2 regions of the Ercella succinigenes genome follow, and region 2 is predicted to be linked to the other one. Evidence: predicted binding sites of a transcription regulator. Region 2 holds the regulator's gene; the other holds the start of a gene.
The links. The regulator LexA, encoded in region 2, represses DNA repair genes until DNA is damaged. The targets are predictions, from matches to a motif close to CNAACANNTGTTNG.
Positions count from the first base shown of each region.

Region 1 (15,730 bases), on a different contig from region 2:
CATCAGTTAAAAGTTTATTTGCAGGAGTATCAGCGTTGACATCTGACAAACAAAGAGCCTTGAATATTGTAAAAACTTTAAAAGAATATTACCCCGACGCAGATTGTACTTTACAGTTTAGCAATCATTGGCAACTTTTGATTGCTGCTATTCTGGCTGCTCAATGTACCGATGAGCGTGTAAATATCGTTACCGAAAAGCTTTTTGTCAAATATCCTGATTTAGAAGCTTTTGCTTTGGCAAAACAAGAAGAAATGGAATCTGATATCAGGACATGCGGACTTTTTCGTAATAAAGCTCGTGCTATAATTGCCTGTTGTAAGGTATTAATTCAAGAGCATAATGGACAAGTTCCTGACAAAATGGAAGAATTACTGAAACTTCCCGGCATTGGCAGGAAAATTGCTAATCTTATTTTGGGCGAAAGTTTTGCTATCCCGGCGGTAGTGGTGGATACTCACTGTGCCCGCATTACTAATCTTTTAGGCTTGACTACGCATAAAGAACCAGAAAAAATAGAAAAAGATCTGATAAAATTACTACCATCAGAATGGTGGACTGCGTGGGGTCATCTTATGGTGGCACATGGACGCAATATCTGCAAAGCAAGACAAAAACAATGTCACATTTGTCCGGTCGGTGATTTGTGTGCGTATAACACGGCTGTGATTGATGATGGTAGGACAGCTAAGGGAAGAAAAAATGAGCAGCATTAATAGTGGCGGTCTTGGGGATACCCCTGTTACTGCGATTAAAGGCATTTCCAGTAAAAGGGCGGTTCAGCTTAGACGTTTAGGCATACTAACCTGGTATGATCTTATATCCTGGTTTCCAAGGGATTTTGAAGACTGGAAACCAGTTGAATCTCTTGATCAGTTAATAGATGGACAGGAACAGACTTTTATCGCAATAGTATCTCAAAATGCTGTCAGTACAAAAAAAGGTCGTCTGACTATTCAGAAAACTGTATTAAAGGCAGATGGTATGGCTATATCAGCTGTCTGGTTTAATCAGCCATGGCTGTTGCAAAAACTTGAAAAAAATAATCTTTATAGATTCAGAGGCAGAATTAAAAGAGATGGTCGATTTTTTTCTGTTCAGAATCCTATTTTTGAACCATATGAAGAATCGTCTGATTTACCTCAGCTTAAACCGGTATATCCATTAACTGAAGGCCTTAGCCAGACTATGATACGACAATGGATACAATCTGTTTTACCTTCCATGATAGGTTCAGTACCAGAACCTATACCTGCATGGATAAGAAAAGATAATAAACTTTGCGCTGTTGACTTTGCTTTTAACAAGATACATCAGCCTACTTCTCTGGAAGAAGCAGAATTATCACGTTATAGACTGGCTTTTGAGGAATTGTTTCTTGTACAGGGTGGCCTTAGAATTCTAAGACAGCAACGTTTGCTGCAAAGAGTAAGTAAGCCGGTAGAAATAAATGAAGAAAAAAAGACTGAAATAAAGCGAATAATTTCAACATTGCCTTTTGCATTGACTTCCGCTCAAAAACGTACAGTTAAAGAAATTTTTCTGGATATGTCAAACAGCAGGCCTATGAACAGGCTGGTACAAGGAGATGTAGGTTCTGGAAAAACTGTTATAGCCGCACTTGCTATGTATGCTTGTGCCTTAGTTGGCGGGCAGGCTGTTATGATGGCTCCAACTTCTGTTTTAGCAAATCAGCATTATAATTCTCTGGCAGAGTTTTTTAAAAATACTGATATGGAAATTGAACTTCTGACAGGCCAAACCACTGCTTCCAGACGTAAAATAATTCTGGAAAAAATTAAAAACGGAGCTTGCAGGATAGTTGTAGGCACACATGCCTTATTAGAGGATAAAGTAGTTTTTGATAATCTTATGCTTACTATTACGGATGAACAACATAGGTTTGGTGTTAAACAAAGATCGAAATTATCAAAGACGGATAATCTTGTTCCACATACTCTTGTAATGTCAGCTACTCCCATTCCCAGAACTTTGGGTCTTATTCTTTATGGAGATCTTGACATATCTGTAATAGACGAATTGCCGGCAGGCAGAAAGCCCATAGAAACATATACTGCAGCTAGCAAAGACCGTAAAAGAGTTAATGATCTTATTCGAAAAATGGTAGATCAAGGGCGTCAGGTTTATATAGTGTGTCCGATGATTGAAGAAGCGACAGATTCTGATTTGACATCGGCAACCGCTCTTTATAATCAGCTTTCGCAAAATGATTTTGCTGAGTATAAAGTAGGATTGATACATGGTGGTCTTAAAGCTGCGCAAAAAGACTCTGTGATGCAGTCTTTCTACGATGGTGAATGTCAGATATTAGTGAGTACCACGGTTATTGAAGTGGGAGTTGACCAGCCAAATGCTGCTATGATGGTGATTGAAAATGCGGAACGTTTCGGACTTGCTCAATTACATCAGTTGAGAGGAAGAATAGGAAGGGGCGGACACAGATCAATTTGTGTTCTGATGAGCGACAGTCAAGAGAGTCTTGCTAGAGAACGGTTAAAAACACTTTGCCATAGCCAGGATGGTTTTTTGATTGCCGAGAAAGATCTTGAACTTAGAGGTCCGGGAGATTTTTTTGGAACCAGACAGCACGGGTTGCCCGTATTTAAGCTGGCCAATTTATATCGTGATCGTGATATAATTGCTGCTGTTGCCAAAAGTTTGGATGATTTATTTCAAAAAGATCCAAATCTTGAAAAACCAGAGCATCAAATAATGATAGAGGTACTTCAGAACAGATATGGAGATGCTTTTCCTGATCTGGCTTTATAGCATTCTCTAAAATTTTTGTTGGAATGTGCTATTATTCAAATTAAGTTTAACAATGACAGGAGCAGACAATGCCAAGAATTATATCAGGCAAGGCCAGAGGAACACATTTAGTTACGCCTAAAGGGGATAAAACCAGACCTACTGCAGATAAAGTAAAGGAAGCCCTATTTTCTATTCTTGCACCTGTAATTTCAGATGCGGTATTTCTCGATCTTTATTCAGGCTCTGGGCAGATTGCTTTGGAGGCGCTAAGCAGAGGTGCTGCAAAAGCCTACATGATTGAGCAAAACAGATACAGCCTTGATTGCATAAAAACAAATATAGAAAAAACGGGACTTACAGAACAGACCTTTGTAATGCGTGGTTCTGTTAGTCCGCAATTAAAAAACTTGCTGACAAAGCAGTTAAAATTTGATTTGATCTATATTGATCCTCCTTGGGATCAGGCTGAAAAAGATTTTATGAAAATAAGTGTACTTCTTTCTGATCTTATAGCTGAAAACGGCTGGATTATTCTGGAACATGACAGTAGACAACAGCTACCTGAGGTTGTTACAAAATTGAAATGCTTCAGACGTTGCCAGTATGGTTCTGCAATGCTATCATTTTATCAATTAGAAGAATAAATATTTTTTCTGATAAAATATAACTGGAGGGCATGCTTTGAGAATCTTTATTTATCCTGGTACATTTGATCCTTTTACAAATGGACATGTTGATATTGCCCGTAGGGCTGCCAGTATTTGTGATAAGCTGATTGTAGCCGTTTTAACAAATAAAGGTAAAAGACCTGCTTTTAATGTTAAAGAAAGAACTGAAATGGCAAAGCTGTCTTTGAAGGATATAAGCAATCTTGAAGTTCTCTCTTTTGATGGACTGCTGGTAGATCTTTATCGGCAATCAGGTGCAAGTGCAGTTGTAAGAGGCTTAAGAAGTGAATCGGATTTTAGATTTGAAGCCGAAATAGCTGCTGCAAATAAATTGCTTTTGCCGGAATATGAAACTTTTTTGCTGCCTTGTCGGATAGATCTGGCTTTTACCAGTTCGACGATTGTTAAGGAAGTTGCATCTTACGGAGGCGATATTTCCAATATGGTTCCTGCTGAAACAAAGGATAAAATAGTAAAAAAACTTAAATCATAGATCAGAATATTTGGATGATAAATGGAGGTTTTTATGCCGATGTATGATGGCAAATCGGTTAATAAAGGTCAGGATAATGATATAGACGCTTTGCTTGCAAGATTGGAAGAGATTGTTAGTACGGCACGCTCAGTACCTTTTTCTGATAATTATATGGTTGATCGTGAAGAAATGCTTTTGCTGCTTAGTATGCTGCGGGAGGGGTTGCCTGCAGAACTAAAGCAGGCCAGATGGCTGCTGCAGCAAAACAAGCAATTAATAGCGGAGGCGAGAAAAGAAGCTGAAAGTATTATGCGTGAAACAGAATCAAGAATGGCAAGAATGGTAGATGAGCATGAAATAACGCAACAGGCACGTCAGCAGGCTGCCCAGATGATGGAAGCAGCAGATCGTGATAGCCATCAGATTAGATCTGGTGCTATGGAATATGCCCGAGGGTTATTGAATAATGTAGAAGAAGAGCTAACTGAGCTTCTGGTTACTGTACAGCGTAATAAAAAGCAACTAAAATAAAATTTTTTCAAAGATATAAATCAATAAAAAAAGTCCGATTTCTTTTGCCTGAAAAAGGTAAGTAAACCGGACTTTTATTAATTATATTTTGGCAAATAATAATTATCTGGCAAGGGTTTGTATCAGGCAAGTATTAGTCAAGATACTCAATCCAGCCATAATCATCAGGTAATTGACCGTATTGAACACCTGTGATGATATCATATATTTTCTGACTGACTTCCCCAATTTTACCGTTATTAAATACCATTATCATATCTTCATATTTCAATTTGCCAACAGGAGAGATAACAGCAGCTGTACCAGAACCGAAAACCTCGCTGACTTGTCCTTTTTTATAAAGTTCTGCCAGTTCATCAATAGCTAATTGTCTTTCCTCTGTTTCATAGCCTAGTTTTTTGGCCAGTTCAAGTACTGTGCGTCTGGTTATGCCTGGTAAAATACTACCATTTAATGAGGGTGTGATCAGCTTGCCGTTTATAACAAAAAATACATTCATTGAGCCGACTTCTTCAACATAACGTCTATGAACACCGTCAAGCCAGAGAACCTGAACATATCCACTCTTATACGCGTTAGCTTGAGCAATTAGACTGGCTGCATAATTTCCAGGAGTTTTAGCGAATCCTGTTCCGCCTTTTACAGCACGTACATATTCGTCTTCTACGTAAATATCAACTGGATTTAATCCCTGTGGGTAATAGGCTCCTGAGGGAGACAGAATTATCATAAAGCTGTACTTATAAGCTGGTCTTACTCCCAGGAATGGATCGGTTGCAATAATGAATGGTCTGATATAAAGTGAAGTTCCTGCAGCCGAAGGTACCCAATCCTGTTCTATTTTTAACAGTTCTTTTAAAGCATAAACGCAAAAATCAGGATCAACCGGTGGTATAACCATACGAGCATTTGATTGATTTACTCTTTCGAAGTTTAAGCGTGGGCGGAAAAGCTGTACTTTGCCTTCAGCATTTTTATATGCTTTGAGGCCTTCAAAAATTGCCTGACCATAATGCAGAACCATTGCAGAAGGTTCTAATGAAATAGGAGCATATGGTACTATGCGTGCATCAATCCAACCTTTACCTTCTTCATAATCCATAATAAACATGTGATCTGAAAAAAGCTGACCGAAGCCCATATTTGCATCTGCCGCTGGTTTTGATTTTGGGTTGCTGTTTCTGGTAAACGGAATTGCTGGATACATGAAATTTCCCCCATTCTTTCTTTTGAAGATTAATTTAGCATTATAATACTTTGTGCTGATACAATCAAGAAAAGCTGTTATATAGGGCTGTATTAATGTAAATAATCAATCTTTTTATGATATAATCAAAAGAACATATTTTTGCTTTTAAAATTGGAAGTTGGAAAATGATCCGCTCTATTGTGAAATTAATTATTTATATTTTTGAGGTGGTATATGAATCAGTTTAAAATGAAAACAGAAATGAAGCCTCAAGGTGATCAGCCACAGGCTATTGATAAACTTGTTTCCGGTTTTGGAGATGGTCTTGCAGCTCAGACTTTATTAGGAGTAACCGGCTCTGGTAAAACCTTTACAATGGCAAATATTATAGAAAGACTGCAAAGACCAACTTTGATTATTGCACATAATAAAACACTTGCAGGACAGTTATGTGCTGAATTTATGTCATTTTTCCCAGACAACGCTGTTGAATATTTTGTTAGTTATTATGATTATTATCAACCGGAAGCTTATATACCAACTACTGATACCTATATAGAGAAAGATTCATCAATAAACGATGAAATTGACAGGCTTAGACATTCCGCAACCTCATCCTTGCTCGAACGCAGAGATGTTATTGTAGTAGCATCTGTTTCATGTATATATGGTCTTGGTGATCCGGAGGATTATCAGAGTTTAATGGTTTCGCTGCGGCCAGGCATGCGCAAAGACAGAGACGCAGTTATTGAAGAGCTTGTGAATATTCAGTACAGCAGAAATGATTTTGAAACCAAACGTGGCTGTTTCAGAGTCAGAGGAGATACCTTGGATATATTCCCGGCATCGTCTGAAAACCTGATAACAAGAGTAAGTTTTTTTGGTGATGAGATCGAAAAAGTGTCGGAAATAGATTATATAACGGGAAAAGTAAGAGCTGTAAGACAGTACGCATCAATCTTTCCAGCAACTCATTATGCTACTACACAGGCAAAGATGAGGCAGGCTTCAATTTTGATAGAGCAGGAGCTTGAGGAGCGCCTGGAGCTTTTGCGTAGTCAAGGAAAACTGGTTGAGGCCTACAGATTAGAGCAAAGAACGAGATATGATCTTGAAATGCTAAGAGAAACAGGTTTCTGTAAAGGAATAGAGAATTATTCACGACATCTTGCAGAACGTAAAGAAGGAGAGGCTCCTTTTACCTTGATAGATTTTTTCCCGGATGATTATCTTTTGATGATAGATGAATCGCATGTTACTGTTCCGCAGATAGGAGCTATGTATAACGGCGACAGATCACGTAAGCAATCTCTGGTAGAATATGGATTTCGTCTGCCCTCAGCACTTGATAACCGGCCTCTTGATTTTTCGGAATTTGAACAAAGGATGGGGCAAACTCTTTTTGTCAGTGCTACACCTTCTAAATATGAAGCTGAGCATACCGGGCAGGTTGTTGAACAAATAATCAGACCTACAGGACTTATTGACCCTGAAGTATCGATAAGACCTGTAGATAATCAAATAGAAGATTTACTGGCAGAAATAGCAAAAGTAACAGCCAGGGGAGAGAGAACTCTCGTTCTTACTTTGACCAAAAAGATGGCAGAGGATTTAACTTCCTTTTTAAAAGAGGAGGGTATACGTGTTCAGTATCTGCATTCGGATATATCGACGGTTGAACGTCTAAAAATTCTAAGATCATTACGCCAGGGTCAGTTCGATGTTCTGGTGGGAATAAATTTGCTGCGTGAAGGTCTTGATTTGCCGGAGGTATCAATGATAGCCATAATTGATGCTGATAAGGAAGGTTTCCTGCGTTCAACCACATCTTTAATACAGATGATCGGACGTGCAGCCAGAAATGTAAATGGCCATGTAATTATGTATGCTGATGAAGTCACTGAGTCAATGCACAAGGCTATCGAGGAGACAAACAGAAGAAGAAGCCGTCAGCAGGAATATAATAAGCAAAATAATATTACTCCCCGTAGTATCAAAAAAGATGTCAGGGATGTTATTGATACAATCGCTGAAGTAGCAGAAGAAGAGGGTCTGGACAATACGTTTGTCGATGATGTTCTTGAAAACCGACTGGATTCAATGAAGGAAAAAGAGTTGAAAAAGCTGGCTCAGCAGCTTGAAAAAGATATGAAAGCCGCTTCTGCAAAACTGGCTTTTGAAGAAGCCGCCAGACTTAGAGATATTTTAATAGAGGTAAAAGGAAGATTAAACGTTGAACACTGAACTATGTTATAATTTTTTCTAAAATACATCGATTTATAATAACGAGAATAATACAGCAAAAGTTATATTGATCAGGAGGAAAAAATATGTCAAGAGCAACAGATATATACGGACAATGGCTGGTAAATGATGCCTTTGATCAGCAAACAATCGCGGAACTCAGTTCAATATCTGAGCAGTCGGCGGAAATTGAAGATAGATTTTATACTAATCTGGTATTTGGCACAGCAGGATTGCGTGGGATTTTGGGTGCTGGTACTAACAGAATGAATAAATATACCGTGGCAAGTGCGGCAGATGCTTTTGCCAGATATGTTGTGGCAGAAGGTAAAGCTGCATGTGAGCGTGGCATTGTAATTTCCTATGATTCCAGAAGATATTCTCCGGAATTTGCTTTGCTTACAGCAAGAATTTTTACTTCTCACGGAGTTAAGGTGTTTTTATCAGATGAATTAAGGCCGGTGCCGCTGCTTTCTTTTGCCATCAGACATTATAAAGCTTTTGGCGGAGTAATGATAACTGCAAGCCATAATCCGGCTAAGTATAACGGATTTAAGGCATATGGCGAAGACGGAGGACAAATGCCTCCTGAAGCGGCAGATATTATCAGCCGCAATATGGAACAGAACAAAGACCTGCCTTCTTTGCTTGATATTCATGATGAATCTGCCGCCAGGGAAAGTGGACTGTGGCAGGATGTAGGTGAAGATCTCGATAAGGCGTATAATGATATGCTAATGTCTTTGTCGGTACAGCCTGATGTGGTTAAACGCCAAAGTAAATTAAAAATAGTATTCACTCCGCTGCATGGGTCTGGAAATAAGCCTGTAAGAAGAATATTAAAGAGTATAGGTTTTGAAAATGTCATAGTTGTTCCCGAACAGGAACTGCCGGATCCAGATTTCCCGACTGTATCATATCCGAATCCTGAAGAGCGTGATGCCCTTAAGCTTGCGATTGATCTTGCTGCCAAAGAGAATGCTGATCTTGTTATAGCGACAGATCCTGATGCTGACCGCACAGGTCTTTGTGTAAGAGACAGCAGCGGGAATTATCAGGTTTTGACCGGTAATCAGATTGGTTTGCTCCTAATGGACTATATTCTTTCTGGTAAAGCCAAGACAAATAAACTGCCGGCAAAATCTTTTGTTGTTAATAGTATTGTTTCAACCAGATTAAGTAGAAAAGTAGCTGCTGCTTATGGAGTAGATGCATACGAAGTTTTAACCGGTTTTAAATATATCGGCGAGATGATTAAGAATAAGGATGAGTACGGCGATTGTTATTTTCAGTTTGGCTTTGAAGAGAGCTTTGGTTATCTTGCAGGAACCGATGTCAGAGATAAAGATGCTGTGGTTGCAAGTATGCTGATAGGAGAAATGGCAGCTGTTGCTGCTGAACAGGGAAAAACAATCTATGATCTTTTGCAGGATTTGTATAGTAGATTTGGTTATGCGGCTGAGAAAACAGTTTCAATAACTCTTGAAGGTAAAGTTGGCCTGGAAAAAATCAAGAGTGCAATGATTTCTCTTCGCGCTAACAAAACAGAGGGTATGACTGATATCAATATTGAAAATATTCTTGATTTTTCTGATGGCACAATCCTCAAAATGTCAGATAAGTCTGTTAAACCTTTGGATTTCCCCCAAGCTGATGTTTTATTATATGAGCTTGGTGGTATAGACTGGTTTTGTATCAGGCCTTCCGGCACAGAACCTAAAATAAAGATATATTATGGCATATATTCCGAAAATCCTGAACAATGTTCATCTGAGCTTGCCAAGCTCGAAAATAAGGTAAAAGAGGTTATACATCAATACTTATGACCGAAAAAGTTATTAATAATGATTTAGATAAGGCCAAAACAGATGCTGCAAAGGTTTCTGATTTTGTGCATCTGCACTTGCATACGGAATACAGTTTGCTTGACGGAGCCATAAGACTACGTGATTTGCCGCATAGGCTTAAAGAGTACGGCATGAAAGCCTGTGCTATTACCGATCATGGAGCTTTGTTCGGAGCCGTTGATTTTTACACAGAAATGCTGGAAAACGGTATAAAACCATTAATAGGCTGTGAAGTTTATGTTGCGCCGAGAAAGCATACTGATAAGGAAGCCGGTACAGATAAAGAACCTGCACATCTGGTTTTACTTGCAAGTAATGATCAGGGTTACAGGAATTTGATGAAACTGGTTTCTACCGGATATATAGAAGGCTTTTATTACCGTCCACGTATAGATCATGATCTTTTAAGTCAATATCATGAAGGCATTATTGCACTTTCTGCCTGTCTTGGGGGCGAGATACCCCAGGCAGTTCTTTCCGGGCAAATAGATAAAGCTAAAGAACTTGCCTTGTTTTATTCCAATCTTTTTGGCAAAGATAATTTTTATCTTGAACTGCAGGATAATGGTATACCTGAACAAAACCTTGTTAATAGTGCCTTAATCAAACTTAGTAAGGAAACAGATATTCCTCTTGTTGCGACAAATGATTGTCATTATCTGACAAAAGAAGATGCACAGGCTCATGAGGTTCTGCTTTGCATGCAAACCGGAAAAAGAATGAGCGACCCTGATCGCATGCGTATGTCATCTGATCAATTTTATCTTAAATCAAAAGAAGAAATGCTGGCTGCTTTTTCTAATGTGCCGGAAGCTCTGGAAAATACTGTAAAAATAGCTGAACGTTGTAATCTGAAATTCCGTTTTGATCAAATTCATCTGCCGGAATTTGATGTTCCTGATGGCAAAGGCCATGAGGACTATTTATTGGAAAGATGTTTTGAAGGGCTTGATGAACGACTGTTATCTGCAGGGCATGATCTCCCCAGAGCTGAGTATGAGCGGCGTTTGGAGTATGAATTGTCAGTTATCAACAGTATGGGATATACGGATTATTATCTGATCGTCTGGGACTTTATAAGATTTGCCCGAGATAATGGAATAATGGTTGGTCCCGGTCGTGGTTCAGGAGCAGGCTCACTTGCTGCCTGGTGTTTGCGGATAACTGATATTGATCCACTCAAATACCAATTGATATTCGAACGTTTTCTAAATGCAGAAAGAGTCAGCATGCCCGATTTCGATATAGATTTTTGTTATGAAAGACGACCTGAAGTCATAAATTATGTAACAGAAAAATATGGCAACGATCATGTTGCACAGGTAATTACTTTCGGTACTCTTGCTGCAAGAGCCTGTATCAGAGATGTGGGAAGGGCTTTAGATGTTTCATATGCGGAGACAGACCGTGTAGCACGCATGGTACCTACAACCCTGGGTATCACTTTACCGTCTGCAATGAAAGCAAATCCTGAACTACGCAGTGATTATGAAACAAATCAAGTAACCAAAAAAATTCTTGATCTGGCGATGAAATTTGAAGGTATGCCCAGACATGCATCAACACATGCTGCAGGTGTTGTTATTTCTAGCCAGCCATTAACCGAACTTGCGCCTTTATCAAAAAATGAAGATGCAATTGTGGTTCAGTTTGCCAAAAATAATATTGAGAAAATAGGTTTGCTCAAATTTGATTTCCTCGGTTTGCGTACATTAACAGTAATGCGTGAAACCGCAGATCTTGTTTTGACTCAAAGAGGAGAGAAAATAGATTATGATCATATAAATATGGAAGATTCAGCTGTCTATGCTATGATCAGTGAAGGAAGCACAGAGGCTGTTTTCCAGTTGGAAAGTCCAGGCATGACAGCTTTTATGAAAGAATTAAAGCCAGAATCTCTGGAAGATGTAATTGCCGGTATTTCTCTTTATCGGCCAGGTCCAATGGAGCAGATTCCCCGATATGTAGCTGCAAGACATGATCCTGGCAAAATACGTTATGATCATCCTTTGCTGGAGCCGATTTTAAATGTTACATATGGATGTATAGTCTATCAGGAACAGGTTATGCAGATTGTAAGAGATCTGGCAGGTTTCTCAATGGGTCAGTCAGATAATGTCAGAAGGGCTATGTCAAAGAAAAAGCCTGCGGAACTGGCAAAATATAAACAATTGTTTTTGCATGGCGGTGAAGATGAAAAAGGAAGACCTGTAGCAGGAGCTGTGGCAAGAGGGGTTTCTCTGCCGGTTGCGGAAAAAATATTTGAAGATGTAATGGCTTTTGCAGGCTATGCTTTCAATAAGTCTCATGCAGCAGCTTACGCAGTAGTTGCCTATTACACCGCCTGGCTCAAATTCTATTATCCTGTAGAATTTATGGCTGCCATGATGAACAGTTATCTAGGGAATCTTTCACAGGCAGCACATTATGTCAGAGCTTGCCGCAAAATGAATATAAAGGTTTTGCCACCTGATATCAATAATAGCTCTTCTCGCTTTAAACCGGAAAATAGCGGTATCAGATTTTCTCTTGCTGCAATTAAGAATGTAGGAACTGCAGCGATAGAACAACTAATCAAGCTGCGCAATAATGATGGTGAGTTTACCAGCTACGGTGATTTGTTAAGACGTCTTAGCGAAACCGACCTTAACAGAAAAATGGTTGAAAGCCTGATCAGATCATCGGCACTGGATTGTTTTGGAATACCAAGAGTAAAAATGATGGCTGTTTCAGAATCATATCTTGCGCAGCTTGCATCAGCCAAAAAAAGCAGAATGGAAGGACAGCTTAGTTTGTTTGAAATATCTGAGGAAGAATCTTTACAAACAGATGTAGAGCCTTTATATCCTGACCTGGATGAGTTTGCACATATGGAACTTCTGGCAATGGAAAAGGAAATGCTTGGATTATATGTAACCGGTCATCCTTTGGACTCTTTTTACCAGGTTCTTGATAAATTTGTTACTATGGACAGCAGTGCCTTTGGGTTAACAGAAAATATAGATGAAGAAATAGCAGATAAACTAAATGAACATGTTGTTGTCAAAGATGAAGCAAAAGTAATTATGGCAGGTATTGTTACAGCTTGCCGTAATAAAATGACCAGAAATAATGACATTATGAGTTTTGTCCAGATTGAAGATTTATACGGTTCTTTTGAAGTAATTGTTTTTCCCAAATTATATCAGTCTGCCGTAAAAAGTTTGCAGGAAGGAAATGTAGTAATATTAGCTGGTCGTTTAAGTGTAAGAGAAGATGATATTCCCAAACTTATAGCAGAGCATATAGCGGATCTTAATCCTGATCAGCTTGATTTACCTTCGGTTTTTAATCATTACCGTTATAATAAACCTCAAAACAATAAAAAGACAGATTCAGATAATGCTAAAAGTGAAAATGCAGGAACTTTATCCAATAATTTCAAATCTTCTGGTGAAAAACAGTTTGATAACAACAGTAAGATCACTTTTAGACCATTAATTATAAGATATGGCGGCGAATATAATGATGATGGTTATGATCGTTTAATATCAATGTTAAAATATTTTAATGGCAGCCAGCCTGTAAAAGTTTTTCTGGCTAAAGAAAATCGTCTGATTGATTTGCCCGTAGAATGTTGGATAAAGCCTGATAATGATATATTACAAGAGTTAGCTTGCAGATATGGCGCAAAAAACATAGGACTGTTATAATATTGTAAGTGTACAAAATAAGCATGCAAATTTTTTTGTCTGAATATGTTTGTAGAAATAATTTCTGGCAAAATTAATAATATAATAAGGAGCATTTATATGAGCGAAACAAAAATTATTCGTAATATAGCAGTACTTACAAGTGGTGGAGATGCACCTGGAATGAATGCCACTATCAGATCTGTTGTCCGCAGCGGCATTTATTTTGGCTACAGAGTATTTGGTGTCCGCAGAGGATATCATGGTTTATGGAGAGGTGATATTGAAGAGCTCAATGGCAGGTCTGTTTCCGAAACTTTGCAAAGAGGCGGTACTTTTCTGATGACTGCCCGCAGTAAAACCTTTAATACACCTGAAGGTGTCGACAAAGCAATAGAAATGTCACGTGTCTTTAATCTTGATGCAGTTGTAACTATTGGTGGAGACGGTACTTTTAGAGGTGCTCTTGATTTAGCGCGCAAAGGTTTGCCTGTTATTGGTATTCCCGGAACTATCGATAATGATATTTCATGCTCTGACTACACAATAGGCTATGATACTGCTATGAATACAGCTATGGAGGCCATTGATAAACTTCGTGACACTGCTTCATCGCATGAGCGCTGCAGTGTTATTGAGGTTATGGGCAGAAAAGCTGGTTATATAGCATTGAATGTTGGTATTTCAACAGGCGCGGAGGTTGTGCTTATACCTGAAAGAGAAAGTGATTTTGACCGTGATGTGGTTAAAGTTATGCTCCAAGGAAGAAATCAGGGAAAACGTCATTACATTGTTATAGTTGCAGAAGGCTCAGGAAATGCTACCGACATAGCTCAGAGAATAGAGGCTTCAACCGGCATCGAGTCAAGACCAACCATATTGGGACATTTGCAACGTGGTGGCAGTCCGACTGTTCGCGATCGTCAGATGGCCAGTCTTATGGGCATACATGCGGTAGAATGTTTGCACAAAGGTTGTTATAACAGAGTTGTTGCTTATAAAAATGGTGAGATAATCGATATAGATATAGAAGAAGCTCTACAGGCAAAAAAGACTATCAGTCAGGAAGAGCTGGACAGAGCAAAAATACTTTCTATCTGATCTATTTCGGCTGTAAATTAGCTTTGATATATGCAAGATAAGTATAGAGCAATCTTTTACTTGCTTTCATTAAATCTATATGTCAAAATAGTCCCATGAAGCTGAAATTTGAGCCAACAATTCCCAATATACTAACATTGCTGCGATTTTTTGCTATTCCGGTTATGGCATGGTTTATTATGGCAGGAGAAGAGTATCTGATACTTTCCTTTGTCATATTTCTGGCTATCTGGCTTACAGATATGCTTGACGGATATATTGCAAGGCGCTTTAATCAGATGACTGATTTTGGTAAATTATTCGATCCTTTGGTCGATAAAATATTTCAGTTAACTCTGGCAGTGATGATGTTTCTCATTGGCAGACTGCCATTATGGGTGCCGCTTGTTCTGGCGGCACGTGAATTAATGATGGTAGCCGGCAGTGCTGTGCTTTATAGGCAAAAAGAGATGGTTGTATATGCTAAATGGTATGGAAAAGTAACTACAGTTCTTTTTGTACTGGCATTCTCCGCATTATTTTGGATACCTGGTGATCAGCTATGGCTGTCAGGCTTGATTTTTTTATTGCCGATGGGCTGGTCGGTTTTTGCGTACATAATGTATGGAATTTCTTATGTACGAGTGATTTCAAAAAAAGAAAGTTAAAAAATGATTGATAAAAAAACTTTAACAACTCTTGAATACGACAAAATAATGCAGGAGCTTTCTTCTTTAGCTCAAACCGAGCCGGGCAGGAGGCTTTGTACAGATTTACAACCTGTGTCTGAATATGAAGTTATTCTTAGCAGACAGCAGGAAACAGATCATGCTGTAAAAGTTATTTTTGAACAAGGTGTTTTGCCTTTATCTGGCATCAGTGATATAAAACCTTCGGTAAAAAGATCTATGACAGGTTCAATACTAAACTGCGCTGAACTTATGCGAATAGCAGCTTTTTTACGAGCGGTTAAACGTGTACGTGCTCAAATGCCAGAGGATAGTGCATTAAAAGAAAAAGAAGATTTTCCTTTTGTGATTTATGACAAAATAAGTCTTCTGGTTCCGCTTCGCCCGTTATTGGACAGGCTGGAAGAATGTATTGCCGGTGAGGAAGAAATTCATGACAAGGCAACTACTGATTTATTCAATATAAGACGACGAATAAAAGATACCCAGCAGGATGTAAAAGATCATCTGGCGAGAATTATTCGTAAACATGCTCACTCTTTACAGGATCAGCTTGTTACTTTA
Region 1 is NZ_CDHP01000042.1:6,452-22,181, forward strand. Features, by position in the region: gene AC0KSB_RS09955 (S1C family serine protease) at 1-39, shown strand, start outside; gene nth (endonuclease III) at 36-716, shown strand; gene recG (ATP-dependent DNA helicase RecG) at 703-2,790, shown strand; gene rsmD (16S rRNA (guanine(966)-N(2))-methyltransferase RsmD) at 2,859-3,416, shown strand; gene coaD (pantetheine-phosphate adenylyltransferase) at 3,454-3,933, shown strand; gene AC0KSB_RS09980 (ATPase) at 3,967-4,446, shown strand; gene AC0KSB_RS09985 (branched-chain amino acid aminotransferase) at 4,580-5,653, opposite strand; gene uvrB (excinuclease ABC subunit UvrB) at 5,870-7,879, shown strand; gene AC0KSB_RS09995 (phospho-sugar mutase) at 7,966-9,705, shown strand; gene AC0KSB_RS10000 (DNA polymerase III subunit alpha) at 9,702-13,418, shown strand; gene pfkA (6-phosphofructokinase) at 13,518-14,498, shown strand; gene AC0KSB_RS10010 (CDP-alcohol phosphatidyltransferase family protein) at 14,594-15,145, shown strand; gene AC0KSB_RS10015 (endonuclease MutS2) at 15,149-15,730, shown strand, end outside.
Region 1: the regulator LexA is predicted to act here: its motif matches at 5,784-5,797, upstream of uvrB (excinuclease ABC subunit UvrB).

Region 2 (15,730 bases):
TTCTCGTTATCGTTTTGACCATCTGCAAAATTTCTTCCACATCTATTTCTTCGACATCTACCGCAACCATGCATTCGCTCATTTTCATTGTAAAGTTGATAATCTCCACCTTCAATCTTAAGAAGTTTCCCATTCACTAAGGACTCGGCGATTTTCCTGCGTGCATCCTTGTAAATATTTTGAACAGTAGCACGTGCAACTTGCATCTTTTCAGCAGATTCTTCCTGAGTCAAGCCTTCAAGATCTATAAGCCGGATAGCCTCATATTCATCAACTGTCATCATAATAATTTCATTTTTAATATCTGATCCATTAAGCGGTCCATACAAGTTGCTTTCTGGCAAACAACATACTTTTCTCCATTTTCTTGGTCTTGGCATTACTAATTCACCTCATTTTGACAACATAAGTAACAGGGGAATTACCCTGTTACCTATTAGCCTCAGACATACTTTCTAATTGTTTGCTGACCATGTCTAGTCTTTTTTGAAGGAGCTCTTTTTGCTCTGTCAAAATTTCTTTGTCAGATAACACAACCGTTTCTCCAGTGAAAGATCTTCCAAAACTTCTCCTGCATCCATAGCCTGCTCCAAAACCTAATCCTCTGACACTTCCTCTACCGAATCCAGTGGCATATCCGCCTATATTCGCTCCATTACAAATTCCTAAACCTCTTCCTCTCATTGCTCCACGACCCATTGGGCCTGTTACATCTTTTCTAGGCATATCTATCGCCTCCTAATAGTTTTTGGCATATGTTATTTATAATTTCATTATAAACTGTTATTGGCATATGTCAATAACTTAAACTGATACCCCAAAACCGTGATTTGGAATAATATGAGTATATGCAGGAGATGTCCCATGAAAGAACGGTTGCAAATCTGGTCTAAATATAATAGACTGTGATTAGTCTAATGTGTTTAGATTGGAGATGACTATGATTAAAGATATAACACTTACTGCTGCAGAAGAAAAACTTGCAGCTTTGATATGGCGGGACGCACCGTTGACCTCGCCCGATTTGGTTGCACTAGCAAAGCGAGAAATGGGTTGGAAAAAATCAACGACCTACACAGTGTTAAAGAAACTTTGTGGTAAGGGCGTATTCAAAAACGAAAATGCGAAGGTATCAGTTGTGCTTACTCGAGATGAACAAATTGCTCGACAAAGCCGCCGCTATGTAGAAGATACTTTCGGCGGGTCGTTGCCGAAATTCATAACTTCATTTTTTGGCGGCAAGAAATTAACTCCGGAACAAGCGAAAGAATTAAAATATTTGATAGAACAACATGAGGAGGACAGTAATAATGGATAAACTGTTCCTTACAATTATAAACATGAGCTTGACCGGAGCATTTGTTATTGCGTCGATATGCTTTGTCCGTTTGCTGCTCAAAAATGCGCCGAAAATCGTCTCCTATTGCTTGTGGGCAGTAGTGGGATTCAGGCTTGTATTCCCTTTTTCAATTGAGAGTGTTTTCAGTTTGATACCTTTCAAGGCGCAGACGATACCGCCAGATATAGTAATGCAGCAAGTGCCGCACATTGACAGTGGTATACCTTTTGTAAATAGCGCTGTCAGCAGTATTCTTCCCGCTGCCACACCAACTGCAAGCATAAATCCATTACAGATATGGACAACAATCGGTACGTTTGTTTGGCTTATTGGCGTTGCAGTAATGTTTGTTTACGGCATAGTGTCTTTTGTTATCCTCAAACGAAAAATGAGAACAGCAACCCATATTGAAGCAAATATCTACGAAGCGGAAAATATTAAATCCCCTTTTTTATTAGGTGTTTTAAAACCCAAAATTTATTTGCCCGTTGGCTTATCAGGTCAAGAAAGAAACTATATTCTTCTGCACGAACAGACGCATATCCGGCGGCATGATCACATTGTAAAATTCGCAGCATATTTCATTTTGTGTTTGCACTGGTTTAATCCGTTGGCATGGGTGGCGTTTTTGCTGATGGGTGTGGATATGGAATTATCCTGCGATGAGCGCGTGTTGAAAGAAAAAGGCGGCGAAATTAAAAAGAATTATTCATTGTCGTTGTTATCTTTGGCTACGGAACGGCGCTTTATCGGCGGCAGCCCCCTGGCTTTTGGAGAAGGCGGTGTGAAAGAGAGGATAAAGAACGTATTGAATTTTAAAAAACCGTCTCGTGTGATTATCATCGTATCAGTGGTGTTGGTTGTTGCATTAAGTATTGGGTTTGCGGTTAATCGTGCCACGGATAAAAGCATCTTGGATTTAATCATGCCAATGTCCATGAACAACGTTGATAAAGAGCCGCATTTTGCCGGAACTGTAACCGAACTATATGATAATGCTATCCTCGTAAGTGTTAACGAGGGTGAAGACGAACGCAGAAGCAGTGATATGATCAGAGTCTCTCTAAACGTGAAATTGAAAGACAGTATGACCAATTTTACCGTTGGTGACAGAGTAATCGTCTATTATAACGGTGAAATCGCAGAGTCCTATCCGGCACAGGTAAACACCGTTTATGCAATTGTATTAATAAACCGGGATGATTCGAATGAAACGATGGACGCAGATTCGTCCGCCTTTTCATATGAGTCACAGTCTATAACTCTTGAAGATGTGCGAACCCTTGCTAAAAAGGGAGATGGACTTTTATTTGAAGATTTTCAGAAATACGAAGGTGCAAACGTTAGCTCAAACTTTGACAACTATATCATGGTCTATGGTGTTGAGGGCGGCTATCGTTTAATCGTAAGCTCAAATCAAAGTGGCAAGCCGAACAGTGTAAATCTTGAAAGTATTTGGGCAAACAGCGGTAGTGGTATCGACATCAGATATGGAGATATCGATGAATTTTTGAGCAAATGGCCTATTATTATGCAGGTGAAAGATGGCATCGCTACACCATCGGGGGCAACCATTACACTCAAAAATTTTACGGGGATCGAATATACATACGGCGAAAGTTACACTGTACAGCGTAAAACTGATAATGGATGGATAGATGTTGTACCGATCCTCGAAAATTACGGGTTTACCGCTATTGGATATATATTACTACCAATGGAAAGCGAAGAAATTATAATCGACTGGGAATGGCTTTACGGCACACTTCCCACCGGTGATTATCGAATTGCTAAAGAAGCGTTATTCGTTAAATCTCAGGGCGACTATGACACATTCGCATTATATGCAACATTTTCAATTGTCAAATGAGTACATATAAAATGCCAGATGAATTTGACAAATTTCTTAAGAACATTGTTCGATAGTTGATATCGTTCTATCTTAAACATTTTAAATCACCCCGCATAATCTTAAAAGCCTAGTCATAACTGCCTTAACTGAGCTGATTTTCTATCATTTTCTGTTAATATGTCAACCTCTAATCAAATTTGATTTTGAATTGATAGGCGCTCATTTATTGTCGATACAAATCTTTTTACGCCTTGATCGATATTATCTATCAACAAGGCTTGATCATCAAAATCTGGTTTAGGTGTCAATGTGCACTCAATTATAGCATCTGGATTATTAATATCATGGAATAGATCTGCATCACCTGAAATATTACTGCTAATTATAGATGCGTAACTTTTGGCAATATCCCTGTTCCGAGCAGAAAGCCATACTTCAAAGGTTCCCTTTTCATGCAAGTAGACAATAGCAATTTTTAAACCTTTATCTTTTAATGGTTTTGTGTTTAAAGAAAAATAGGACATATCCATATAGCCTTGATATATACTGCTTACATCGTATTGTGGGTGTTTTTTGATAAACTCAGTTCTTAATTTCCCTAAAAATTCTAAAATTGCTTTATACGCAATTTGTATTTCGCTTTGTTGTAAATTATTAGTATACTTCTCAATCAGCTCGTTCAGAGTCTTCATGCTTCGCCTCCATATTATAAAGACGGAATGTTATCTAGGGTTCTTCATCTGTAGCTTCATCTGTAACATTATATGTGACATCGTCAATTACAATAACTAATGATGTTTCTGATGTGGTTTCATCCGAGTCCTCGTCTAATGTGTCTCTTGCAGGTTGTGTTAAATCTGAAACACTATCTATGCCGACGATCTTTCGATCTTTCTGAGTTCAGAAAGATCTTTGAACGGATTGTGCATAATAAACATCAGTATTAAGATCAGCGCTGCTATAATTAAAAACAGAAATTTTCTCAATAATCTTTGTTGTCTTTCCGCCTGTCTTTTACGATCGATTTTGGCAACTGTGGTGTAACCTTTTAATCTATAAACTCTTTCTCTGCTTACTCTTCGGATTTTTTGCGAATTTTTGCTGCGATATCCAGAAATAAAATCTTTGACATTGTTAGGCAGCTCAGAAAAAAAACGACCGATATTACGGCCAAGTCTGGCTAACAGCACTTTTATCTTATCTACATTGGAAAGCTGAGGTTTTCCAGGTCTATAATTATCAGGACGATGATTGATCATATGGATCCTTTCACAGACAGAATATCTAACGAGATTATAGCTTATTTCTCTGTTTTTTTCATCTATCTGTGTCAAAAATATCAAATGTCCATACGAATTATATACAATAGTTGCTTTTTTCAACCTCTATACCGAACAAAAGTTTGACAAACAAGGGGGCATTTGCTAGTATTTGAGTAGTTGTATTAAAAGATTTAGCTGGAGGTTTTTATGTCTACTTATCATTTTACCAGAGCAAATGTCGATCAGACAGTAGATAGAGTATATAATTTTATAGTAGATTATATTAACGATAATGGTTATCCGCCTGCTGTTAGAGATATTTGTGCAGGAGTGGGTATAAAATCAACCTCCACTATACACAGTCATTTGAAAAGACTGCAGCAGTCTGGGAGAATTGAATATTCTTCTGGTAAAAGACGTGCAATTACTATCCCTGACAATGAACAATCAAGAGTAAAACAAATGCCTTTGCTTGGTCAGGTTACTGCCGGGGCTCCAATTCTTGCTCATGAAAATATAGAAAGAACACTTCCCTTTCCAGCTGATTATTTTTCTGACCGTGATGAAGTTTTTGCCTTGAAAGTTCGCGGAGACAGTATGATTGAAGCTGCTATTCTCGATGGAGATATAGTTATTGTGAGGAAACAGAATACCGCCAATAATGGCGATATTATAGTGGCTTTAGTTGGAGATGAGGCTACAGTAAAGACTTTGGTAAATAAGGACGGTAAAATAGTTCTTATGCCGCAAAATCCAGCCTATAACCCCATACCTTTCGATCGTCCTGATTGCAGAATATTAGGAAAAGTCTGTGGCATATTCAGGACAGATATTTAGATCATTTGTTTCTGCGATTATATCGTGTTTGTAAGATTCATTGAAAATATAATTAACCTCCGATAATGGATTGATTGCTACAGCTGCGCTTTTATATACAAGATGCTGTCTGGCATTTTCTTGCATAATTATAGAAGTGCTGTCAAATCCTATAATCTGTCCCTTTTTTGAAGAATTATCCAGTAATTGTACTACCACTGTAATTTTCTCTCGACGACAATAGTTTAAGAATACATCTTGTAGTTTAATTTCTCTGTTATTTCTTGATTGATTATTGGGTCTGTACATTTCAACAAACCTCCTTTAATTTATTAATCACAGATTAGTATAATTAAACAATCCTAAGAATCGTATATTCTGGAAGATAGGTTTATTTTCACTTTGAATAACACTCTTTATCAGAGGTTTGTTTTTTGTTAAAGAGTGAATATAATGCTGGAATCAGAGTCAATGTCAGAGTCAAGCATAAAACCATACCAATAATGGTTACAAGACCGAAACTTGAAAGACCAGGATGATTTATGAAATATAAGCTGCCAAAACCTATTAATGTTGTTATTGTGGTCATGACAACTGCCTTGCCTGTATGAGCCAGTATATGTGGCAAATCTTTATCTTCAGTATTTTTTATCCTATGAAGCAAGTGAACACCACTGTCAATTCCTATTCCTACCAATATCGGGAAAGCAACTATACTAAATATATTAAGATCATCCCCAAGAATTATTGGTGCGATACCTAATGTCATGTATATCATCAAAACAAGTGGTATTAACAGCGTTATTGCATCTCTAACTCTTTTGAACATAATAAGTAGAATAACAAATAAGGCTCCCAGGCAAAAAAGACTAATTCTTACAATATCATTTTTGGCATATTCTGTAACTTCATTCATGATTGCAGGCAGACCTACAGGTGTTCTTCCTGATGTCTCATATATAGCATCAGTTATATTTTTGTAGTTTTCATTGTCCCAGATATTTACATCTGGAATAACTTCAATACTAAGTTTTCCTTGCTTACCTACATAATTTGTCCTTATATCTTTGGGCAATTTATCATAAGTGAGTTTTTCTTCGTCCAAAAAAAGTTTTTCAATATCTATTTCACCGAAAGCCCCGATATTTTCTTTGCTTTCAGTAGTCATAATTTCTGTTATTGTTTTTTTCATCAATTCATAGCCTTCTACGGATTCATCAATTCCTTTTTCCGCAAGTGTTTCAATTAAGCCATTCAAAGCATAAACCATTTGTGCTTTAGAATCAGCTTCATTTTCTTGAGGCTTTTGTCTAAGTGCATTATTAAATTTTTGCAGAACAGAAATTTTATAATCCTGATCTTCGGGCATATAATTTAGAATTGAATCTAACTGTCTGATATCATCTCTACTACTTAATTGTTGAGATACCTTTTCCAACTCATCAATATTGTCTACCATAAAGACAAGCGTAGTAGGGTTGAATTCAAATTCTTCTTCTACAATGTCAAGCCAGTATAAACATTCCATGTCTTTGGGATATATTTCGGATATGTCTGTTTTAATTTTTGTATTTAGAACATTACCTGCTAAAAAAATAGCAGCAACTATAAATAAGACAATAATTATCAGAGGTTTTTTTTCAATAATTTTGGCAACAGGCTTTAAGAATTGATAACATGAACTTTTTATTTGTTTTTTTGAACTGTTTTTCAAATCAAAAAGCAAAATAATTGAAGGCATAATGAATATCATTGTTATACATAAAAGAATTATTCCTGCACCGGATATCACTCCCATTTGTGTAAATGCAGTAAACTTTGCTGTCAGAAAAGTAAAGAAGACTATTGCAGTAGTTATGGCTGCTACGAATATGCCCGAACTGGTTTTTCTAACGGTTGTAGATACTGCAGATGAAACATCAAGCCCTCCTTCCCTTTCCTCCAGATATCTTGATATTATATGTACCCCAAAATCTATGCCTAGTCCTAGCAACAAGATAGCAAAACTTATTGAGAACATATTTAGATTCTGGTATACCAACCATGCAAAAGCTGTGGATAAGGCTGCTCCCAGTAATAGTGGATATCCTGCCGATAAAGGTAGAATTAATCTTCTAAAAGACAATACTATAAATGCAATTATTAAAATAAATGTGATTGAAGCAGTAGATAAAAAACCATCAAACATAGTTTTATCTGCTTCGTAATCTTGTACAAAAGCACCGCCCGTATAACCTACATTCAGCGCATACATACTCTGATCTTTCACCTGTAAAATACTATCTTCCAGTATGTTAAAAAACAAATCCCTGTCTTTTACATAGTCATCTGAATTTATATTAGGCTTAATAATCATCAGATATGTATCTCCGGTTTCTGATACTATATAGCCTGTATTATCTTTTTCAGACTCAACATAACCAAAAAGCATTACAGAAAACAATTGCTCCATCTCTTTTTCTGAAAGCTCCGCAGGTAAAACAATAAGTTTGGCAAACCCATTCAAAAAATCCTCTTTTTTCATTTCCGGTAATTGCTCAAATCTTTGCAAAAACAATTCTGACAAACTTATAAAATCTTTTTTTGCCAATAGCTTTGACAAAGAACTGTTTTGATTATTTATTTCTGTATCTAATTCTTTATAATAATTTTTGTCTATATATAAATGAAGATATTCTTCGATTTCAGACATATCTACTTTATACAAAATACTGCTAATAATGTCTTTGGTTTTTAATTCTTTTTCTATTTCCTGCAAGAAATCTTCGCATTCTTTTTCCTCGCCTTGCACTACCAATAAAACATTATCTTGTGATTCGAAATATTCCTCAAATTCACTACTTGCCTGTAGACTTTTGCTATCTTCAGGCAACATACCTTCCATGCTGGAATCCATACCAACTTTCATAGCCATTAATATTGAAAAAATAAAAATTATGGTGCTTATGAGTAAAATCAGTTTATATTTTTTAATTATTACTTCAGATATTTTTTTGAACACAATCTTACCTCCACTTGTTTTAACGCAAAGCAAATATGCTTAAGGAAAATAATCCCTTAAGTTTGCTTAGCATAATTTGCTAAATCAACTGCAATCATATAATTGAAAAACTGAATACACTATTAAATCTAGGTTAATATATCCTTAATAATTTGCTTAACCTCTTCTTTCACAGCATCAACATTATCTGGAAAATCATATAAAATTGCTTTTTCTAAAATTTCATGGGTAAGTTGAAAAAGAATTCCTGCATATAACTTTGGTGGTTTCGGTTTAATAATCCCTTTTGCAGCTGCTTTTTCCAACCATTTTTCAATAGTATTCATGGAAAACCATAAATGTGCGAAATCTTCTTTGAATTCAAGTGTCCTCATTATGTTTGCATCATGAAAAAGTTTCATAATATTCGGATTTTTTTTTATAAATACAATCAAGGGATCTATAATTTTATCTATATCTTCAAGAGTAGGGTTTTCCGTATCCAGTCTATCGATATACAAATTAAAATCGGTAAAAGTCCTCTCAGCAATTTCCTTTAATACATCTTCTTTTGTCTCAAAATAGAGATAAAATGTTCCCTGAGCCACTCCCGCAGATTGAACTATTTCCCAAACAGGAGTCTTTTCAAAACCTTTTTGGCAGAACAGTTCCTCGGCACTATCCATAATTCTTTTCTTGGTTGCAGCACTTTTTTCTTTTTGCTTAGCGGTCATAAAATGTCTCCTGATTGCTTACCAATAAATTTTATCTCAAAATTATAAATATGACTGTCAATCACATTTATATAATACTATGGTGTAATTATGTATTCAATGTATAAAAAGACAAAAACAGTCAGTTATTTTGTTTGGAAAAAAACTTGACACAATTAAAATTTAACTACATAATGACTACATTACAAATACAGTCATTAAAAAACAGTTTTATAACTATAGAAGAATTATAAGAGAGAGATTTTGATGATGAATCCTTTTGATAAATTAGATTTAACTACATATCAAAAAAGGACTCTTGATATTCTTGAAATATCAGAGTCTATCTTATTAAGATATGGTTATTCAAAAAGTACGATAGATGAAATTGCGGCTGCTGCTAAATTAGGCAAAGGTACAATTTATTTGCATTGGAAAAGTAAGGACGAGCTGTTTCATGCACTTTTTTATAAAATATCAGTAGAGATTTTAAGTCAAATAATAACAGAAGTAAAAAATAATAAAGATTTAGTTAGTTTTGATAGATTGATATCCTTAATATATAAAACTTGTTGTGACCGAGAACTTATTGTAGCTTTATTTACAAAAGATAATAAGCTTTTAGGTCGTTTTTTAGATAGCAAAAACACTTCACAATCTCAGAAAGCCAAATTCCAGAGTCTTCTGAACAGTTTGCAAATGTATAGGGAAAATAATTTGATAAAAGAGGATATGACGGTCGAAATTCAAGCTCACACTGTAAATATGCTATTAATTGCTATCTTTTCTTACGATAATTATACAATTCAAAAAATCAGTATAAATGAAAAAATTGAAATTTTGGAAAAATTAATAAAAAACACTTTTGTTCCTGAAACAAACATTGAAATTGAAGACCATTTTTTTGAATACATAGTGAAAGCTTTACAAGAATTGCAAAACTTTTATATTGATCAAATTTTCAGCAAAACTATTAAGTAAGGATGTGATTTTTTTGTCAGAATTAGTAATTAATAAGACTAAAATATATTATGAAGTAAAAGGTGAAGGATTCCCAATTATATTTACTCATGGAGCGTCTTGGAATCATATCCAGTGGGAAAAACAGGTCGAGTTTTTTAAAGAAAAATTCAAAGTCGTTACATGGGATGTACGAGGACATGGTTATTCAAGTTTACCGGAAGGTGCCGTTGATTCTGAAGATTTTTGTTCTGATCTCATTGCACTAATGGATCATTTAAGTATTGAAAAAGCTATTTTGTGTGGACTTTCAATGGGTGGACATATTTCTCTTCAGACAGCAATTAAATACCCTGATCGTGTAAAATCTCTTATTTTAATTGGTACTCCCTGCAGTAACACCCTTAATCTATATGAAAAAATATTTGTCCCGGTTAACCGCTTCAGTAATAAGCTGATTTCTATGAAGCTAAATGGTAAGCTCCAGGCAAAAATGCTTTCAAAAATAACTCCTGAAATTTATAACTATGTGGTAGAAGCATTTTCTATGCTTACTAAAGATAACTGGATTCGTATTTGGAATTCTGTGACAAGAATGGAAAGCAAAAATGATCTGCATAAGGTAGAATGTCCCACTTTGCTTTTAATAGGAGATCATGATACATTGACAAATAAACACCAACCTTATATGCATAAGCTCATAAAAAATTCTGTTCTAAAAACCATAAAAAATGCACATCACGGTACAAACCTGGATAATCCGGAAGCTGTAAACGAGGCAATTATGAATTTTATTTAAATTTAAATTATTCGTCTCGACTCCCCTGCTCATTCCAGCGATATTTTTTATTGCTAATCAGGATGTTGATATCACACTTCATACATAGTCCGTTATGACAACAAACTGCACTGCCACACTTTGGGCAGCTCCATTTCTCTTTTTCTTTGTTCAGAAAATTTTCTGTTCCGTTTTCTTTAATATAGTTAAGATTTTCGATCATGCTCATATGATATTTTGTCCGATAGCGTTTATCCAGAACTTTTAACCGTTTACAGGGATAATTTTTACACTCAAAGCAGAATCTGATTTTGCCTTCTCCCAGTATCTGACACCGGTCTGCCATATGAGTACAATTTTTGCCTCTGGGAATACAGCCTGCACAATATGTTTTGTGGAAGCCTTTCTTGTTTAAATCATTCTCTTTGAACTGATAAGCGATACATAAGCTGCAGTTCATACCACATGGAGCTATAAGATTTTCTTTCATAAGCATTAAACCTAAATATCAGTGTTTTGCTTTTCCCATTGAGATCTGGTAATAACAGTGATATGTTCAGTACGGATATCATTCATTAATTCCCACTTAATATTTTTGTCAGAATGATGATACTGAAAACCACACTTTTCTTGAACTCTTTTGGATTTTTCATTTCCATCAAAATATCCACACCACAATTGTATCATTCCTAAATCAACAAATGCATATCTCATAAGTTCTCTTACAGCTTCTGGAATTATGCCTTTCCCCCAAAATGGAACACCTATCCAGTAACCTATTTCAGCTTCATTATCAGAAATATTTATATTGCTTTTTTCGCCAATCAGCAAGCCTATACTGCCAATTGCTTTGTTGTCCTTCTTCAAACACACGGCATAAGTTTCACTTGCAGACAATATAGTTTTTATGATTTCAAGACTATTATCTACACTTGTATGCACCGGCCAACCTGCTATAGGGCCTATTAGCGGATCCTTAGCATAAGTGAAAAGGCTATCAGCATCATCTTCTGTCCAAGGACGTAATATTAATCTTTCTGTCTCTAAACTCAATTTGCTAACCTCATAATTAATAATTTTTTCTTTACTAAGCTTACTATATTATTTCATATCCTGCATCTTTTAATTCATTAATTGCATATTCAAAATTTTCTGATTTCGTCAATATATAATCAGTATTGAATGTTGATATTGCAAAAATACCTATTTTTTTATCAGCAAGTATCTTAGAAATTTTAGACAAAATACCGATTAACGAAAAATCGAGTATGCCTTCAATCCTAAAAGCTTTCCATGTTTTATCAACTTCTATTGTATTTGCTGGAATACGGTCTATACTGCATACCAGTGATATTTCCTCATCAGTTTTGCCAATAAAATAGATATCATCTGTTAAATCTATTTTCGATAAGTTTTCCAATTTGCATATGGCAAAATTATCATTAATAATCTTTAATTTCAATATACGGTACCTCGTTTTCAAATTCCCTTTAATCACACTTTATTCAAAAGAGGTCATTAAAACAACATTCCCATGATTTTCTATTAATCTTATTACATCTTTAACATCAATAAATATTGTCGCATTATTTTCTATTGGATGAATTCCTATTCGCTGATTTTTCAGGTTTTTATCAAAAACAACTATTACATTTTTTTGTTTGTTATTTAAAATACCTAATGGTGTTACATGACCTTTTTTCAGCATCAAATATTCCCAAAGTTCATTTTCATTAGCAAAGCTTAGTTTTCTGCTGGGAATTTTTTCCGCCATTGTTTTTAAATTAAGTGATTTATGTCCTGACATTACAATCAGATAAAAATTTTTCTTTTTATCGTCGCGTAAAAATAGATTCTTTACAATTTCATCGTTATATGGAAGATTAAGAGCCTCCATTTCTTCAATGGTATAGGCAGGAGTATGATCATAAACTTCATAATTGAAATTATTTTGATTTAGCAAATCGTAGATGTCTTGTTTATTTAACATTTCAAAATCCTTTTTGTCTTTTACTCAAATAAACTGATAAATATTTTAGCTATTTCCGGATCAAATTGTGTCCCTGAACATCTTTTTATTTCTTCCAAAGCTATTTCTAAGGTCATGCCTTTTCTATATGGTCGATCAGAAATCATTGCTTCAAATGCATCTGCGACACAGATAATTCTGGCAATCAGGGGTATATCTTCCCCTTTTAAACCTCTTGGGTATCCTTTGCCGTCATATCTCTCATGATGTGCCAAAACATATTCTGCAAGAGAAGAATATGCGTCAACAGATTTTAGTATCTGATAACCGCTTTCCGAGTGTTTTTTTATTTCATTATACTCTTCTATTGTTAATTTTCCAGGCTTGTTCAAAACATCTTCTCTAACGGAAATTTTGCCAATATCGTGAACGAGTCCGGCCGTTTCAATTTCTTTTATTATTTGCGAGTTTAATGACATCGCTTCTCCAATTTTTCTTGACCATTCACTAACTTGAACAGAATGTATTTTTTCTCGTTCATTTTTTTCGTTTAATGTTTGCATAATTACTTGTATGGTTTTGTTTCTCATGCTTTGGCTATCGACAATTTTTTTTCTGAACATATGATTTTCGGCTTTTGTATAAATTTCTCTAAATGTTTGCTTTAAGGAGTTTCTAATTTCCCAGCCAGATGAAATTGAAATAACTATATTCTCCAGTTTGTCTTTATTGATTTTCTGATGAAGTTTATCGTCAATCTCTTCAGCTTGAGCTTCATTACAATTTGGACAAACTATGATGAACTCATCGCCACCAATTCTTGCGGCAAACCCATCTTCAGAGCAACACGTCTTAATATTTGCTGTGACTTTTTTTAGAAGTTCATCGCCTAAGAGATGGCCAAATGCATCATTTGTTAATTTTAATCCGTTAACATCAATCATAATAAATGCCATTGGCAAGAATTCTTGTTTGTTCATTTTTAAAAGTTCTTCTTCAAAATATCTGCGATTATATAGGCCGGTTAGATGATCCTTGTAGCTTAGTTCTAGAATTCTTTCTTTATCAATTTTTTCAAGAGTTATATCGCGAACAATTGCTAAAACCTGATTATCATCGCTGCAAACCATTCTGGTCTCAAAATATTTTTGCTGATTATTTATCATTAGTGTGTATTCAAAACTTGCGATTTTTTCTGAAGACAAGGCTTCTTTAATACACTTTATTGCAGCATCAGCAATATCTTTTGGTAATATATCAACAATGTTTTTGCCAATGAACTCTTCTTTGGCAAAAATCAACTGGTCATTATGATTTGTTTGACAATCCAGAAAATTCCCCTTTGAATCATAGACGAACAAAAGATCTGGCAATACGTTTAAAATTGCATTATTTCTCTTTTCGCTTCTTTTTAACTGTTTATTCGTATCCAGCAATATTTTTTGCTGTTGTTTAAGTTCTTGTTCATATGCTTTCAATTGTTCCAAAGTTGCTACCAGCTCTTCATTTGAATCTTTTAGTTTTTCTTGATTATATTTCAGCTGGTAAAAATAATCTTCTGCCTGACTTAAAACAGTATTTATAGACCGCCTGTTTTCTACAAACGGATCATTTTCTTTTTCCGGCAAACGATACTTTAAATTATCAACTAATGATATGTTTTTTATTTCCATCTCTAAATTAATAGCAGGTTCTATTACTAAATTCTTTTGTAATCTAAGCATCAAAAGAAACATAGCGGCCAACAAAGCGATTGCAATTGCTAAACCCAAATTCCACTGTGTTTTATAAGTTGTATATGCTGTTTGAGGTATAAATACTCCTAGTATTATATTTGTTCCTTCTATTTTCGATAAATAGCCATAACCTTGCTCACCATTAATGCTGGTAGGAATAATTTTATCTTCCAGATTATTGAAAGCCATGGAAAATTCGCTTGATACATCTTTTAAATCGATCTGCTTTGCTTCTAAAAAACCGGAATGTTCGATGATGGTTTGATTTGAATCGACAAGGAAAACCTGACTGAAATTATCATTATGATTAGTTATCATGCCAATTATTGTATCTAAAGACAGATCAGCACCTACTACCCCCAACAAATCAGATTCCTGATTATAAACCGGTTTGGCGATCGTTATAATATACTTATCATTTGAAGCATTTATATAGATATCTGTAAAAATTAATTCGTTTTCATTTTTAGCTTTTATATACCAAGGTCTGGTTCTTAAATCAAAATCAGCAGGTGGAATCCACCCGCTGGCATTTATCATTTTATTATTTACAGAGCCCAAATATAATGATGATAATTCTTCGTCATTAGAAAGAATTTCTTTTAAATAGTTCAATAGTCTGGCTTCTTCGAAATAATTAAAATGCATATCTTCATCAAAAAGATTGTCGCCAGATTCAATATAGTGAGCTACATTATCTACAGTTTTTGCTTTGATATGTAATTCGGAATTTATGCTTTTAGAAATATAGGCACTTTGGGTTAATAAATGTCTCTGAATTTCATCTGTTACAAAAGTATCCAAAAGTCGAAAGGTGATAAATAATCCAATGACTATTATAAAAGAAATAAAAAGTCCAATTGCATAGAATTTCAAAACATACTTTTTCATTTACCGGATTTTAATTCCTTCCATATTATAAGCACAAAGATGATACTTTACTACTTAACCATCAATTCCAACTGATGTAATCAAACAAAATAAAACAGTAATTAAAACTTTAACAGTTTTATCGTTTAAATCAATATGTATTATGTTATTTGTGCGAAAAAAATCAACTTTTTGATTGCTTTACCACAAATCAGTTTAATATTTCTTTTAAATTTGGCGATTCCAGCCATTTAAGACCTTCCATTCTTCTAAACCAAGTTAACTGTCTTTTGGCATATCTTCTTGTTGCCTGTTGAATTTCAGCAATTATATCTTCCTTTGTTTTGAGGCCTTGCAAATATTCAATTATTTGTCTATAACCAATTGCCTGCAACGAAGTTGCATCATGGGACAATCCCTGTTTAAGCAAATTTTTTGTTTCTTCGATCCAGCCG
Region 2 is NZ_CDHP01000065.1:13,325-29,054, reverse strand. Features, by position in the region: gene AC0KSB_RS13895 (DUF134 domain-containing protein) at 1-380, opposite strand, end outside; gene AC0KSB_RS13890 (DUF5320 domain-containing protein) at 430-726, opposite strand; gene AC0KSB_RS13885 (BlaI/MecI/CopY family transcriptional regulator) at 941-1,318, shown strand; gene AC0KSB_RS13880 (M56 family metallopeptidase) at 1,311-3,209, shown strand; gene AC0KSB_RS13875 (DUF7000 family protein) at 3,383-3,883, opposite strand; gene AC0KSB_RS13870 (hypothetical protein) at 4,061-4,450, opposite strand; gene lexA (transcriptional repressor LexA) at 4,661-5,290, shown strand; gene AC0KSB_RS13860 (RNA chaperone Hfq) at 5,252-5,578, opposite strand; gene AC0KSB_RS13855 (efflux RND transporter permease subunit) at 5,667-8,270, opposite strand; gene AC0KSB_RS13850 (TetR/AcrR family transcriptional regulator) at 8,399-8,983, opposite strand; gene AC0KSB_RS13845 (TetR/AcrR family transcriptional regulator) at 9,230-9,943, shown strand; gene AC0KSB_RS13840 (alpha/beta fold hydrolase) at 9,957-10,721, shown strand; gene AC0KSB_RS13835 (DUF3795 domain-containing protein) at 10,729-11,190, opposite strand; gene AC0KSB_RS13830 (GNAT family N-acetyltransferase) at 11,202-11,753, opposite strand; gene AC0KSB_RS13825 (ACT domain-containing protein) at 11,797-12,162, opposite strand; gene AC0KSB_RS13820 (prolyl-tRNA synthetase associated domain-containing protein) at 12,202-12,690, opposite strand; gene AC0KSB_RS13815 (HD domain-containing phosphohydrolase) at 12,711-15,296, opposite strand; gene miaA (tRNA (adenosine(37)-N6)-dimethylallyltransferase MiaA) at 15,487-15,730, opposite strand, start outside.